Linked DNA regions of Solidesulfovibrio magneticus RS-1. The protein of the gene in region 1 interacts with the protein of each later gene in a pairwise test. Links are inferred from orthologs where the notes say so. Each region holds a gene or a part of one and is shown on either strand. Other genes may lie near its edges.

Region 1 (6,943 bases):
CCTCCCCTGCCCCGCCGGTTGCGCAACAAAACGCCCCGGCGGTCCGTGACGGACGCCGGGGCGGCGATGCCTTTTCTGGCGAACGGCGCGGCGCGCGCCGGCCCGGCAGCGGCCGGACTAGTTGACTTCGAGGTCGGCCGAGAGCGCCCCCGAGGCTTCCAAGGTGCGCAGGACGCTGATGAGGTCGCGCGGCGTGGCCCCCAGGGCGTTTAACCCTTCGACCAGTTCTTGCAGGGTCGCGCCCTCGATCATCTTGAGCTTCCTGTTCTCCTCGTTGACCGCGATATTGGTCTCGGGCGTGACCACGGTGCGGCCGTTGGAGAACGGCAACGGCTGGGACACGTCGGCCGATTCCTGGACCTGGATCTGGAGGTTGCCGTGGGTGACGGCCACCGGCGAAATCTGGACGTTTTGGCCCAGCACCACCGTGCCGGTCTTTTCGTCCACCACCACCCTGGCCCGGTGGTCCGGGGTGACGTCGAGATTTTCGATGGAAGCCATGAGCATGGCCAGGTTGCCCTGGTTTTCCGGCGGCACGGCCAACCTGATGGTGCCGGCGTCGATGGCCGTGGCCATGGCCTGGCCCAGGGATTCGTTGACCCGCTTGGCCAGCCGGGTGGCCGTGGAAAAGTCGGGATTGCGCAGCGACAGGGTCAGATCGGGCTGGTCGTTGAAGGCAAAGGGCACGCTGCGTTCGATGTTGCCGCCGCCGGGCACCATGCCCACGGTGGTGATGTTTTTGGACACCGACGCCCCGGCCCCCTGGGCCGACACGCCGCCGACCAGCACCGACCCCTGGGCGATGGCGTAGATGTTGCCGTCAATGCCCTTTAAGGGCGTCACCAGCAGCACGCCGCCAAGCAAGCTCGTGGAGTCGCCAATCGACGACACCGTGACGTCGAGCCGGCTGCCGGCCTTGGACGACACCGGCATCTGGGCCGTGACCATGACCGCGGCCACGTTTTTGGGCTTGAGCGTCGCCTTGTCCACCCGCACGCCCATCTTGTCGAGCATGTTGTAGATGGACTGGACCGTGAAATCCGAGCCGCGCTGGTCGCCGGTGCCGGAAAGCCCGACCACCAGGCCGTAGCCCACGAGCTGGTTCTTGCGCATGCCCGACACCGTGGCCAGGTCCTTGATGCGGGCGCTGTGGGCCGTGTGGACCACGCCAAGCACCAAGGCGGCCAGGATGAGCACGGCCAGCATGGCCGGCAGGCTGTCCGGCATTGCCGCCGTCATGACGGCCAGGGCCGGACGCCGTGTCTTCGCCCTCCGGGCGTTTGCATTGGGTTGCATGTCCATACGCTCCCCTTGGTAATCCTTCTTGTCGTGTCCGTGCGGCCTGAGTCAGGCGGCAGGGACGGCCGAAGCAGTGTTTTGTGTCGCGCCGGGTTAGAACGGCCAGACGTTGTCCAGGATGCGGGTAAGCCAGCCGCTCTTCTGGCGGTCGGCCAGGTCGCCCTCGCCGTAGTATTCGATCTGGCAGTCGGCCAGCATGGTCGACAGCACGGTGTTGTTGGGGCCGATGTCGATGGGCCGCACCAACCCCTTGATGACGATGATCTGGTTTTCGTCGTTGACCCGCGTCTGGCGCGCCCCTTCGACCTGCATCACCCCGCCGGGCAGGATGTTGACGATGCGCGCGCCGATGGAGGCGGTGACGGCCGATTCGCGCTTGGTCTCGCCCTTGCTCTGGAACTTCTGGGCCGTGTTGGTCTTGACGATGGGGTCGCTGCCGATAAGCCCGTTCATGCCGAAGTTGGGGCCGCCGAGCTGGCCGGACAGGTTGCCGGCCACGTTTTTGTTGCTGAAATAGTTCTGCACCCCGAGTTCGTTGCTGGCCGTGCGGTCGTTTTTGGTCTCGGCCTTGAGGTCGGACTTGGAGGTGTCCACGATGTTGACGGTCAGGATGTCGCCGATGCGCCGGGCCCGGGTGTCGTCGAAAAGGAAGGTGGGCTGGCTTTGGCTGTAGATGGAGCCGGGGTTGTCGGCCGGCGGCGGCGCCTTGGCCACGGGCGGCGTCATCTGGGGAGCCGGGGCGGCCTGCTTGGTGGCCGGCGCGCAGCCGACCACGGCGGCGGCGATAAGGGCCAGGGGGATAAGCGGTGTGCGTCTCATGGCGCGTGTTCCTTTGCGTTTCGCGGTCCGTGCGAAGGGACTCTAGGCTTCCTACTGCACCACCACCGTCGTCTTGTCCTTGACGAGGCCGGTGATTTCCTTGGCGAACTTGCTGTTTTTCACGGTGATCTTGCCGCCTGGCGCGCCGTCGGTCATGGCCTCGGCCAGCATGGTCAGGCGCACAGCCCGGCCCTGGTAGATGAGCTTGACCTGATCGCCCCGGACGATAAGCGGCATGGGTTCCATGTCGTCGGCCATGAGGACCTGTCCCGTGCCCACGCCCTTTCTGGCCCGCCATTGCCCGTCGCCCGGCTCGAACACCCGGCCCTTGATCCCGGCCAGGTTGCGGCGTTCGTAGACGTAGGCGATCTGTTCCATGGCGGCGCCGTCCTTGGGCAGAATGTTCTTGATGGCCACCGGCACCCGGCCGAAATGTTCGACCACGGCCTCTGCCGGGGCTTGTTGCAAGATCCTTGCCCCGGGTCCGGTCACCACGTAGCGAAAGGTCGTGCGGCCGGGCTGGAGTTCGGCGGCCTCAACGCCGACGCTGGCGTTGTCGTCGATGAAAAGATGCTCCGGGGCGGAAACCGACAAGAGCTTGGCCTCGGCCCCCAGGGCCGCGACCTTGGGCGTCAAGGTTTCGACGGCCATGGCCCGCAGCTCCTGGCCGGAGACCACCCGCCCCCCCCGCCGTACGGTCAGCTGGCTTGGCAGGGCGTATTCCACCGGCGCGTCGCGCAGGTAATAGCGCAGCCCTTCCATGACCTTGGCCGAAGGGATGACGGATACGCGGCCCACGGCCTCCGGGGCGTACCACAGGGGCGTGGCCCCGAGCACGGCCCAGGCGTCGGCCGGGAATTCGCCGGAAGGTTCGGCGATTTCGGACAACAGCACCCGCTCGCCGGCGGCCGTGGCCGCCTCGCGCACGGCGATCCGCCACAATCCGGCCCCAGCCGGCAGGGCGGCCAGGAGCCAGGCGGCGGCCAGGACGGCGACGGCGAAAATGGTGATGGCGCGGCGTTTCATGGCGACCTCCTTGGCTGTCGGGCCCTCCCCGCGCCGCCGCCCGCCGGTTGCGGGCGGCGGCGGCGGGACGAGCCCCAAATAACGGAACCGGACGACGGACGTCCGCTTAACGCTTGATGTTGACGGCGGTCTGCAACATGCCGTCGGCCGTGGTGATGGACTTGGAGTTGGCCTCGTAGGCGCGCTGGCCGACAATGAGGCCGACCATTTCGTCCACGAGCTCCACGTTGGACATTTCCAGGAACCCCTGGGCCAGGGTGCCGGCGTTCTGGTTGCCGGGAGTGACCTCGTTGGCCGCGCCCGAAGCCTGGCTGGTGGAATAGAGGTTGCGGCCTTCGGCGGTCAGGCCGGCATTGTTGATAAACGTGTAGAGCGGGATGTCGGTGGCGGCCAGCTCGGCGCTGTTGGCGTCGAGGCAGGACAGGTGGCCGTTTTCGGTGATGGTGATGGTCTTGGTTTCGGTGGGCACGGAAAAGGCCGGCTGGAGCGGATAGCCATTGGCCGTGACGATGGTGCCGTCCTGGTTGAGCTTGAACGAACCGGCCCGGGTATAGAGCTCGCGGCCGTTGACGTCGACCTTGAAAAAGCCCTCGCCCTGGATGGCGATGTCGAGCTGGTTGCCGGTGTTTTGCATGTCGCCTTGGGTGAAGAACTTGTGCACCGTCGTCGGCTTGACGCCCAAGCCGACCTGAAGGCCGGTGGGCAGGCGGTTGCCGCCCACGGTCTCGGTGCCGGCCACCTGTAAGGTCTGGTACATGAGGTCCTCGAACTCGGCCCGGCTCTTTTTAAAGCCTACGGTGTTCACGTTGGCCAGGTTGTTGGACATGGTGTCGATTTGCATCTGCATGGCCACCATACCGGTGGAGGCCGTCCACAATGATCGCATCATAACAGTATCCCTCCGGATCCTTGGCCTTACATCTTGTCGGTGCCGACGCGGATGGCCTTGGTGTCAAGTTCGTTGGAGCTGCTCATGACCTTCTGATAGGCTTCGAAGGTGCGCTGGGTTTCGATCATGGAGACCATCTCTTCCACCACCTCGACGTTGGGCTTTTCGAGAAAGCCCTGGGCCACTTCGGTGGTTCCGGCCCGCAGGACCCCTTCCTGGACGGTGGCTCCGGTCTGGGGCATGTAGAGGTTGGCCCCGTATTTCATGAGGGCGTCAGGATTTTGCACGGTGACCACGTCCACCTGGCCGACCTGGGCCCCATCGACGTAGACCGCGCCGTCGCCGCCCACGGAAATCCGGCCCTCTGGCAGTTGAATGGGGCCGCCGCCGCCCAGGACAGGCATATCCTGGTCGTTGACGAGCATCCCCTCGGCCGAACGGTGAAAGGCCCCGTTTCGGGTGTAGTAGGAGTTGCCCTGGCCGGCCGAGACCTTGAAAAAGCCCGGTCCCTGGATGGCCAGGTCCAGCGGGTTGCCGGTGGCCGTCAACGCCCCCTGGGCGAAGTCGATCTGCTGCATGGCCAGGCGGGGCTTGGCAATGAGGTCGGCCCGTGGCAAAAGCTGTTTCTGGCGAATGTCGCCCCGGGGATCCATATGGTAGTCGTGGGCGTAGCGGTAAAAGGTGTCTTCAAAGGAGACCCGGTCGCGCTTGTAGCCCGTGGTGTTGACGTTCGCCAAATTATTGGCGGAGATATTGAGACGCGTTTCCGTTGAGAGTGCGCCGAAAACCGCGCTGTACATGCTCATTTCCATGGAAGCGGTCCTCCTCGGCGCAGTGCTTTGCAACATGCGGGCCAGCCTCGGCCGCCCCGACCGGGCGAAACCCGGCCGAGCCGTCGTCTTTTTTCGCGGGCCGGCCTCGCACAGCTTGACAAACCTCGGCGAAGTGGTATTTCCTCCCATTCGAGCGGGCGTAGCTCAGCTGGTAGAGTACAAGCTTCCCAAGCTTGGTGTCGCGAGTTCGATCCTCGTCGCCCGCTCCAAACCTGAGTCTCCCAACCGAATGGTTGACGTGACGAGGTGGGCCTGACGATCGGTCCACTTTTTTTTTGCTGACAAGGAAATCATGCTTCAGAAAAACGCCGTGGCCGATGCCGTCCGGGATCTTATCGCCCCTTACGCCGCCACCCTGGGCCTTGCGGTCTGGGGGGTGGAGCTGGCTTCGGCCGGCCATCGCCAGCTCGTGCGCCTCTATCTCGATCTGGCCGCCGACACGCCGCGCACGCCCGAACGCCTGGGCGTGACCATCGACGAATGCGCCAGAGTCAGCCGCCACCTCGGCGCGCTTCTTGAGGTCGATGAAATTTTCCACAACCCCTATGTGCTGGAAGTCTCCTCGCCGGGGTTGTCGCGCCGGTTTTTCGAGGCCGGCCAACTGCTCGCCTACGTCGGCCGGGAGATCGAGGCCAAGCTGGCCGTGCCCCGCGAGGGACGCAAGCGTTTCAAGGGCATCCTGTCCGGTGTCTCGGACCAGACCGTGTCCATGACCGTGGACCCCGGGGCCAAGGAATTTTCGATTTCGTTTGATTTTGCCGAGGCGGACAAAATCCGCCTCATCCACGCTTTTGACGCCACACCCGAAGGAGAGGCCGACGGCGACGGCGGGCCGTACGGCAACTCGGAGGCAACCTCATGACCGAACTGAAAAAAGCCATCGATCAGATCAGCAAGGATCGCGGCATCGACCGCGACCTGCTGGTGGACACCCTGGAAGAAGCCGTCCGTTCGTCGGTGATCCGCAAGTACGGCGAGAACCTCGACGTGGAGGTCAGCTACAACGACGAGCAGGGGGAGATCGAGGTCTACCAGTTCAAGGTCGTGGTGGAAGACGACGACGTGGCCGACCCGGCCGCCGAGATCTGCCTGTCCGACGCCAAGGCCATCGACCCCAACGTGGCCCTGGAAGACGAGATGGGCTTCAAGCTCGCCGTCGAGGACCTCGGCCGCATCGCCGCCCAGTCCGCCAAGCAGGTGATCATCCAGCGCATGCGTGACGCCGAGCAGGAGATCATCTACGAGGAATACAAGGACCGTAAGGGCGAAATCATTTCCGGCATCATCCAGCGCCGCGACCGGGCCGGTTGGATCATCAACCTCGGCCGCACCGAGGCGCTTTTGCCCAAGGAAGAGCAGATCCCCCGCGAGCGCTACAAGCGCGGCGACCGGGTCCAGGCCTTTATCATCGAAGTCCTGCCTTCCGGGCGCGGACCCCAGATCATCGTGTCGCGCACCCACGGCGACTACATGAAAGCCCTTTTCGCCCGCGAAGTGCCGGAAGTTTCCGACGGCACGGTCAAGATTGTGGCCGTGGCGCGCGATCCCGGCTCCCGGGCCAAGGTGGCCGTCATCTCCAAGGATCGCGACGTCGATCCGGTCGGCGCTTGCGTCGGCATCCGCGGCTCGCGCATCCAGAACATCGTGCAGGAACTGCGCGGCGAACGCATCGACATCGTGGTCTGGAACCCCGAAATCGCCAGCTACGCCGCCAACGCCCTGTCGCCGTCCCGGGTCACCCGCATTTCCGTCGACGAGGACGAGAAGTCCCTGGAAGTGGTGGTCACCGACGACCAGCTCAATCTGGCCATCGGCCGCAAGGGACAAAACGTCAAACTGGCCGCCAAACTGCTCGGCTGGAAGATCGACATCGTCACCGAATCCCGGTTCCGTGAAGCCAATGCCTCCAAGAAGTTCCTGGAGCAGCTAGCCAGCGTGGCCGAGATCCACGTGGACAACATCATCGCCGCCGGATTTGTCTCCATGGAGCAGCTGGCCGAGGCCGACGACGAGGCCATCGACGCCATCGTCGGCATGACGCCGTCCAAGCGCGACGATCTGCGCGCCGCCCTCAAGC
Region 2 (6,843 bases), 2.2 Mb from region 1 along the record:
CACGCCCTTGTTCTTGAAGGCCGAACCGCACAGTACCGGGCAGATGGCCAGACCGATGGTGGCCTTGCGCACGCCGGCGATAAGTTCCTCGGGGGTCAGTTCTTCACCCGCGAGGTACTTTTCCATGAGGGCTTCGTCCTCTTCGGCGATGGCTTCGAGCATCTGCAGGCGCCATTCGTCGTAGAGGTCCCGCATGTTGTCCGGGATTTCCTGGGTGACGTATTCCTTGCCCATGGTGGCGTCGTCGAAGATCAGGGCCTTGCCCTGGATCATGTCCACCACGCCGGTGAAGTTGTCTTCGGACCCGATGGGCAGCTGGAGCGGCACGGGCTTGGCGCCCAGGCGGTCCCGGATCATGTCCACGCAGCGGAAGAAGTTCGCGCCGGTGCGATCCATCTTGTTGACGAAGCTCATGCGGGGAACGCGATACCGCTCAGCCTGCCGCCAGACCGTCTCGGTCTGGGGCTCGACGCCGGCAACGGCGTCGAACACGGCCACGGCGCCGTCGAGGACGCGCAGGGAACGCTCGACCTCAATGGTGAAGTCCACGTGGCCGGGCGTGTCGATGATGTTGATGCGGTGATCGCGCCAGTAGCAGGTGGTGGCAGCGGAGGTGATGGTGATGCCCCGCTCCTGTTCCTGCACCATCCAGTCCATGGTGGCCTGGCCGTCGTGCACTTCGCCAATCTTATGCGACACACCGGTGTAAAACAAAATACGCTCGGTGGTGGTCGTCTTGCCGGCGTCAATATGGGCCATGATGCCGATATTGCGCTGCCGCTCTATGGGTACGGTCCGAGACACGTCGTTATCCTTTAGCGACTACCACCGGTAATGGGCAAACGCCTTGTTCGCGTCAGCCATACGGTGCGTATCCTCTTTCTTTTTCACGGCGCCGCCGCGATTGTGATAGGCGTCCAGAAGCTCGCCCGACAATTTGTCCGCCATGCCCTTTTCGCCGCGGGCCCGGGCCTGATTGATGAGCCACCGCAGGGCCAGGGTGACCTGGCGTTCGGGGCGCACTTCCATGGGAACCTGGTAGGTGGCGCCGCCGACCCGGCGGGGTTTGACTTCCATGTGGGGCTTGACGTTGCCGATGGCTTTCTCGAAAGCCTTCAACGGGTCTTCGCCGGACTTTTCGGCCAGGACTTCAACGGCCTGATAGAAGAGGTTTTCAGCCACACCCTTCTTGCCGTCGTGCATGAGCCGGTTGATGAACTTCGTCATCAGATGGCTGCCGAACTTCGGATCGGGCAGCACCGAGCGCTTGGAAACTGGACCTTTACGCGGCATACGCGTCTCCTTGAACCGAAATTACTTGGGCCGCTTGGCGCCGTACTTGGAACGGCTCTGGCGGCGGTCAGACACGCCCGACGTATCGAGCGTACCGCGGATGATATGATACCGGACACCGGGAAGGTCTTTGACGCGGCCGCCCCGGATCATCACCACCGAGTGCTCCTGCAGGTTGTGGCCTTCGCCCGGGATGTAAGAGGTCACCTCGATGCCGTTGGTCAGGCGCACGCGGGCGACCTTGCGCAAGGCCGAGTTGGGCTTTTTGGGCGTGGTTGTGTACACGCGGGTGCACACGCCCCGGCGCTGCGGGCAGGCCTGGAGGGCCGGCGTCTTGCGCCGCTTGGACACTTTGGCCCGTTCCTTGCGGATGAGCTGGTTGATCGTGGGCATAGCCGTCTCCGTTCAAAAAAATCGTAGTGTATGGCAAAGACAGAGGCCTATAGACCCACGGGCGCAACATGTCAAGCGCCCCTGGGACCGGCCTCGGAAAAAACTGGCCCTCCCACCCGGTGCGGGCGGGAGGGCCTTACCCTCTACTCTAGATCAAAACGTTTGTCAGCCTAAAAAGTGATCCGGATGCCGCCGTGACCACCCCAGGCATCGATGCCGTGGTTGTCGAAGCCGATGCGCTGGTAACGGCCGGTCAGCTCGAAGGCCACGTTCTGGCTCAGGTTGACGGCAAAGCCGAGGTCCACGGGGAGGGTGGGGTTGGCGTAGTTGCCGCGTCCGCCGTTCTCCCAGTAGGGAATACGGTCGCCGGAGAACAGGCCGCCGATGCCGGTGCCGATGAAGAAGGCGGCCTTGTCGGTGTGCACCGGGTAGTAGCGGATCAGCGCGTTGGCGCCAAACGCCCAGGGGTTATTGGAATAGCCGTCATTGCTGGCCGCCGTGTACAGGAAGTTCGTCACCGGGCCGGTGCGGTCGATCTTGCGCACGTCGAACGAATAGGCCAGAGCTTCCAGGCCGATGGACAGGCCGTCCATGACGAAGTAGCCGCCGCTAAGCCCAAAGGTGATGATGGAATTGACCGACTTCTGGCCGGTGCCGTAAGCGCCGAACTCCGGCGTCACATGGAACGTGCCGGCCTCGCCGATGGCGTGAGACTTCCCCGGCAGGGCGGCGAACCCGATGCACAGGGCCAAAAGCAGGACCCAGATCTTCTTCAGTTGCGCGTTCATGGCCTTCCTCCTTGCAAACACGTCTTGTTGTCCCAAAACAATCCGATGGCGAAAACGACCTGATCCTTATCCGAAGCGCTCCGGCTCCGTGGTTGATGGATACGCCGTTTCTCGAACAACATAAGAACGCCTTCGGGCCTTGACCAGGGGCGGAGCAGCGTTTTCTCCCCCGAACGCCGTCCCCGCCCGGAACGACCTTTATGCCGTTTAGCAAAGGGTTTCGCGAAGAGCAAGACTTCCCAGCACAATCGGCCCGGAATTTCCGACCGCTCCGCTTGCCCTGCCCCCAGCCCTGGGCTAAGGATCATGCACATCGTAACCGTCAAGGAGGCCGCCATGGACGACAAGGACCGTTTCGGCGTCAGCCTGGAGGAACAGCTGGCCGCCTACAAGGCCAAAATCGAGGCCGCCCGGGCCGAAGCCAAAGACAAGGGCCAGGATTTCTTCGACCGTTGGTCCGGCGATCTCGAAGCGCTGCTGGAGAAATACGACAAGGCCCGCTACAAGCTGACCTTGCTGCGCAAGGGCGGGGGAGACGCCATGGTCGAACTGCGCCACGGCATGGAACAGGCCCTGGGAGACCTCAAGGCCGCCTTCGCCAAGGCCAAGGATAAATTCTAGTTCACATCCTTTTAATAACATGGCTGCGTTGTACGGGACGTGACACGAGCCGGCCCGGCTAGTGTCGCGTCTCTTAAAAATACGATGGTATTTTTTAAGAAAAATCCATGGGTTCAGCCTGTTGCCTACAAAACACCATATACCCTTTTCCCGGACGCGACATTAGGGGCCGGGCCAGGCCCCGACCAGCCGGCCGGCTTCCCAGACGAGCACCAAGCCCCAAAATAGGATGGCGATGCCGGCGGCGGCCGCCGCCATGTCCTTGATGGCCTTGATGCGCCGGTCCTCCTGGCTGACCAGGAAATCGCACACCCCTTCCACGGCGGAATTGAGCAACTCGGCCGCCAACATTTGCCCCGTAGCCACAAGCATGAGCAGGAAATCCCGCCAATGGCCGGTTGCGCCGAAAAGGGCCAGCACCACCGTTGAGACCACCACTTTCCAGGCCACGCTGCCGTCGTAGAGCACGGCAAAACGCAGCCCGGAGAGCACCACCCTGACCTTGCGCACCGGATGCCAGCCCGGCTCGCCGGTTCCTAGAAATTTGTTGCGCATCGCCTCTCCTTCATGCCTGCCGGCGCAGGGCGCCGACTCCCCTCCCCTGCTACCCGAGCCACGTCGTCCCGGCAAGTCGCTGCAGTCTCTTCGCGCCCTCCCCGGCTTCCTTTTGACGTGTGCCCTCAATCCCTGCCATGTGGCCCAGTGCACTGGCTAGGCCAGAACCTCGGCTTGCCCGCCACGAGTGAACCCCAGGCGCCATCGTCTAGCCCGCCCTTGACAAGGCAGTCCCCTCGACGGCCTTGCCAACAGCAAGACCCCCCTTCGGCTGTGCCGAAAGGGGGTCTCGACGACTTCCTTGTACGGAGCCGGCGTCTGTCGCCGGCCTAGGCCTGGGCGGAAAAGCCGCTTTGTCCGCCAGACTCCCCGGAAGCGGCCATGGCGGCGTAACGGTCCGCGCCGTAGCGGCCCTTGGCGTACTGGTCGAGCATGGAGGACAGGCCGTCCTTGCTCGCTTCGGTGGCCCCGAAGGACTGTCCTTCGGCATCGGCGGAGAAGGGAAACTCCTTGACCGTCTTGCTGACGATGTTGCCGTCGGCGTCGGTCACTACCGTGGTCTGCTCCATGCCTTCGGTGGTGAAGGCCGTGGTCACCGTGGTGGTGGTCTCTTCGCTGTCGGAACTGCTTGACGAGCTTCCTGAAGAACCGCTTGAGCTGTCTGAAGAAGCGGTCGCGCCGGACCCCGAGGTCGTGGTCGAGGTGCTGGACGAAAGCAGCGTGCCCTCGGCGTCATAGGAGGCGGTTTCGGTCACCGTGTTGCCGTCCGGGCCGGTGCGGGTGACGGTGCTGGTGTACGAGCCGTCGGCAGCGGTCGTCTCCGTGCCGGTCTCCAGGATCGTGCCGTCAGCGGCGGCCAGGCTGCTTATAACGGTGAAGCTGCCGTCGTCGGCGTATTCGCCTGAAGCCGTGCGGGTGGAGGTCCGGCCTTCGGCGTCGGTGACGGTCATGGTCGAGGTGAAGGACCCATCCTGCGCCGTGGTCACCGTGCCGGATTCGAGCACCGTGCCGTCGGCGGCCGTCAGGGTGTTTTTCTCAACGAAGTTGCCGTCGGCGTCATAGGCCCCGGTCATGGTGCGGGTGGTCGTCGTGCCGTCGGCCTGGACCATGGTCATGACCGTGCTGTACGAGCCGTCAGCGTTCTGGGTGGTGGTTTCCGTGCCGACCACATTGCCGTCGGCATCGGTCATGGTGACGGAACGCGACAGGCTGCCGTCCTCGTTTTCGGTTTCCGTGACCTCGCGGCTGATCCCATCCATCCCTTCGCCCGGGGGAGGCGGCCCCATGACCCCGGTCAGGGTCGAACCGCTCAAATCCGTCAGCGTCCCGGTGGTCATGTCGTAACCCACGGACCCGTTGCCGGACAGCAGGGCTTGCAGGATGTCGTTGAAACTGCCGACGCTTGCGGTGGACGAGGAAGCGGAAGAACTTGCCGTGTCGTCGCTGGTCGTGCTGCCCGTGCCGAGCAGGCTTTCCAGGGAAGACGCGGCCGACGAGGTCTGGCCCGTATAGCTGGCCAGCATCTGGGCCAGCCAACTGTTGGCATTGTCCTGGCCTATGGCTTGTATGCTCATGCCCATGCCTCCTGGGGCGGAAAATTTTGCCGATCTGGACGCACCCCAAGTGAAACTTGGCAAGGTCCATGCCGGATTATTCCACCAACAGCTTGTGGAAGCGGGAAATTTCCGCCGACGCAGGCGGCAGTCGGGAGGTTACAAGCAGTTTTCGGGCCAACGGAGAATAAAAAGCCCGGCCGGAATGTATCCGACCGGGCTTTGGGGCGTCGCGGTTTGGACGGCCGAGGCGGAAGCGGCTACGGGAGATGTCCTAGTGTCGCGTCCGCGAAAAGCGCCTATGGTGTTTTGTAGTCAACAAGCCAAAACCATTTATTTTTCTTAAAAAATACTATCGTATTTTTTAAGGGACGCGACACTAGCCGCCGAGGTAGGCCTTTTTCACTTCCGGGTCGTGCTTGAGCTCCTCGGCCGTGCCCGAGGTCTTGATCTCGCCGGTGTCCAGCACGTACCCCCGGTGGGCGAAATTGAGCGCCACCTTGGCGTTTTGCTCGATGAGCAAAATGGTCAGCCCCAGCTCGTTAAGCTTTTTGAGGGTGCGGAACATCTCGTACATGAGCAGCGGGGCCAGCCCCATGCTCGGCTCGTCGAGGAGGATGAAGTCGCAGCCGGTCATGATGGCCCGGCCCACAGCCAGCATCTGCTGCTCGCCGCCGGACAGCGACTCGCTGCGCTGCTTGCGCCGCTCGGACATGCGCGGAAAAAGCGACAGCACCCGGTCGAGGTCGCGGGCGATGGCCTCTTCCCCGTCCTTGCGGGCGTAGGTGGCCAGGATGAGGTTCTCCATGACGGTGAGGTTGCCGAAAATGCGCCGGCCTTCGGGGGAGAGGTCCATGTGGAGCTTGCGCACCACGTCGTGGGTCTCCCAACCGAGGATGGACTGGCCTTCATAGAGGATGTCGCCCTCGATGACCTTGGGGGCCTCGGGGGGCGGCAGGCGCATGATGGACAGGAGCGTGGTGGTCTTGCCGGCCCCGTTGGCGCCGATGAGCGTGACGATCTCGCCCCGGTTGACGTGGAAGGAGATGCCGTGAAGGGCTTCGATATTGCCGTATTTGACCCGAAGGTTTTGGACGGAGAGCAGCATCAGATTGTATCGTCTCCCAGGTAGGCTTTGATGACGTCGGGGTTGTTCTGGATGCCTTCGGGCGTGCCCTCGGCGATGGTGGCCCCGAAATCGATGACCTTGATCCAGGAACACAGGGACATGACCACGTCCATCTGGTGTTCGATCATCCAGATGGCGATGCCGTAGTCCCTATGGATGTCGCCGATGAGCTTTATCAGCCCCTCGACGTCGGCCGAGTTGAGGCCGGCGGCCGGCTCGTCGAGCATGAGGAGCTTGGGCTTGATGGACAGGGCCCGGGCGATCTCCACCAGCCGCTGCACGCCGTAGGGCAGGTTCTTGGGCAGCTCATGCGCCACCTCGGCCAGACCCAGGCGGGAGAGCACCTCCATGGCGTGGTCCTCGATGTCGCGCTCGCGCTGCATGTAGCGCGGGGTGCGCAGGAAGCAGTCGAAAAGCCCGTAGCCCAGGGCGTGGTGCTGGGCGATACGGATGTTGTCGAGCACGGTCATCTCGAACCACAGGCGGATGTTCTGGAAGGTCCGGGCAATGC

The links.
Region 2: the proteins of rimP (region 1) and rpsL interact in binary tests that used the Escherichia coli proteins (3 or more experiments, as listed by UniProt). The link is inferred for Solidesulfovibrio magneticus RS-1 from one-to-one orthologs.

What each region holds. Positions count from the first base shown.
Region 1 is NC_012796.1:3,569,485-3,576,427, forward strand. The notes cover bases 4,065-6,943. They hold rimP (ribosome maturation factor RimP), read left to right. Parts: upstream 4,065-5,158; coding sequence 5,159-5,728; downstream 5,729-6,943. Other genes in these bases: flgF (flagellar basal-body rod protein FlgF), read right to left, coding at 4,065-4,845; nusA (transcription termination factor NusA), read left to right, coding at 5,725-6,943. In the rest of the region: DMR_RS15090 (flagellar basal body P-ring protein FlgI), read right to left, coding at 118-1,239; DMR_RS15095 (flagellar basal body L-ring protein FlgH), read right to left, coding at 1,393-2,118; flagellar basal body P-ring formation chaperone FlgA, read right to left, coding at 2,170-3,144; flagellar basal-body rod protein FlgG, read right to left, coding at 3,251-4,033; more of flgF, read right to left, coding at 4,060-4,064.
Region 2 is NC_012796.1:1,331,093-1,337,935, reverse strand. The notes cover bases 1-2,779. They hold rpsL (30S ribosomal protein S12), read right to left. Parts: upstream 1,687-2,779; coding sequence 1,315-1,686; downstream 1-1,314. Other genes in these bases: DMR_RS05555 (hypothetical protein), read right to left, coding at 1,857-2,474; rpsG (30S ribosomal protein S7), read right to left, coding at 823-1,293; fusA (elongation factor G), read right to left, coding at 1-804. Outside these bases: DMR_RS05550 (hypothetical protein), read left to right, coding at 2,781-3,095; DMR_RS05545 (diacylglycerol kinase), read right to left, coding at 3,258-3,650; DMR_RS05540 (hypothetical protein), read right to left, coding at 3,980-5,224; DMR_RS05535 (ABC transporter ATP-binding protein), read right to left, coding at 5,583-6,311; DMR_RS05530 (ABC transporter ATP-binding protein), read right to left, coding at 6,311-6,843. UniProt on the Escherichia coli protein: With S4 and S5 plays an important role in translational accuracy. Interacts with and stabilizes bases of the 16S rRNA that are involved in tRNA selection in the A site and with the mRNA backbone.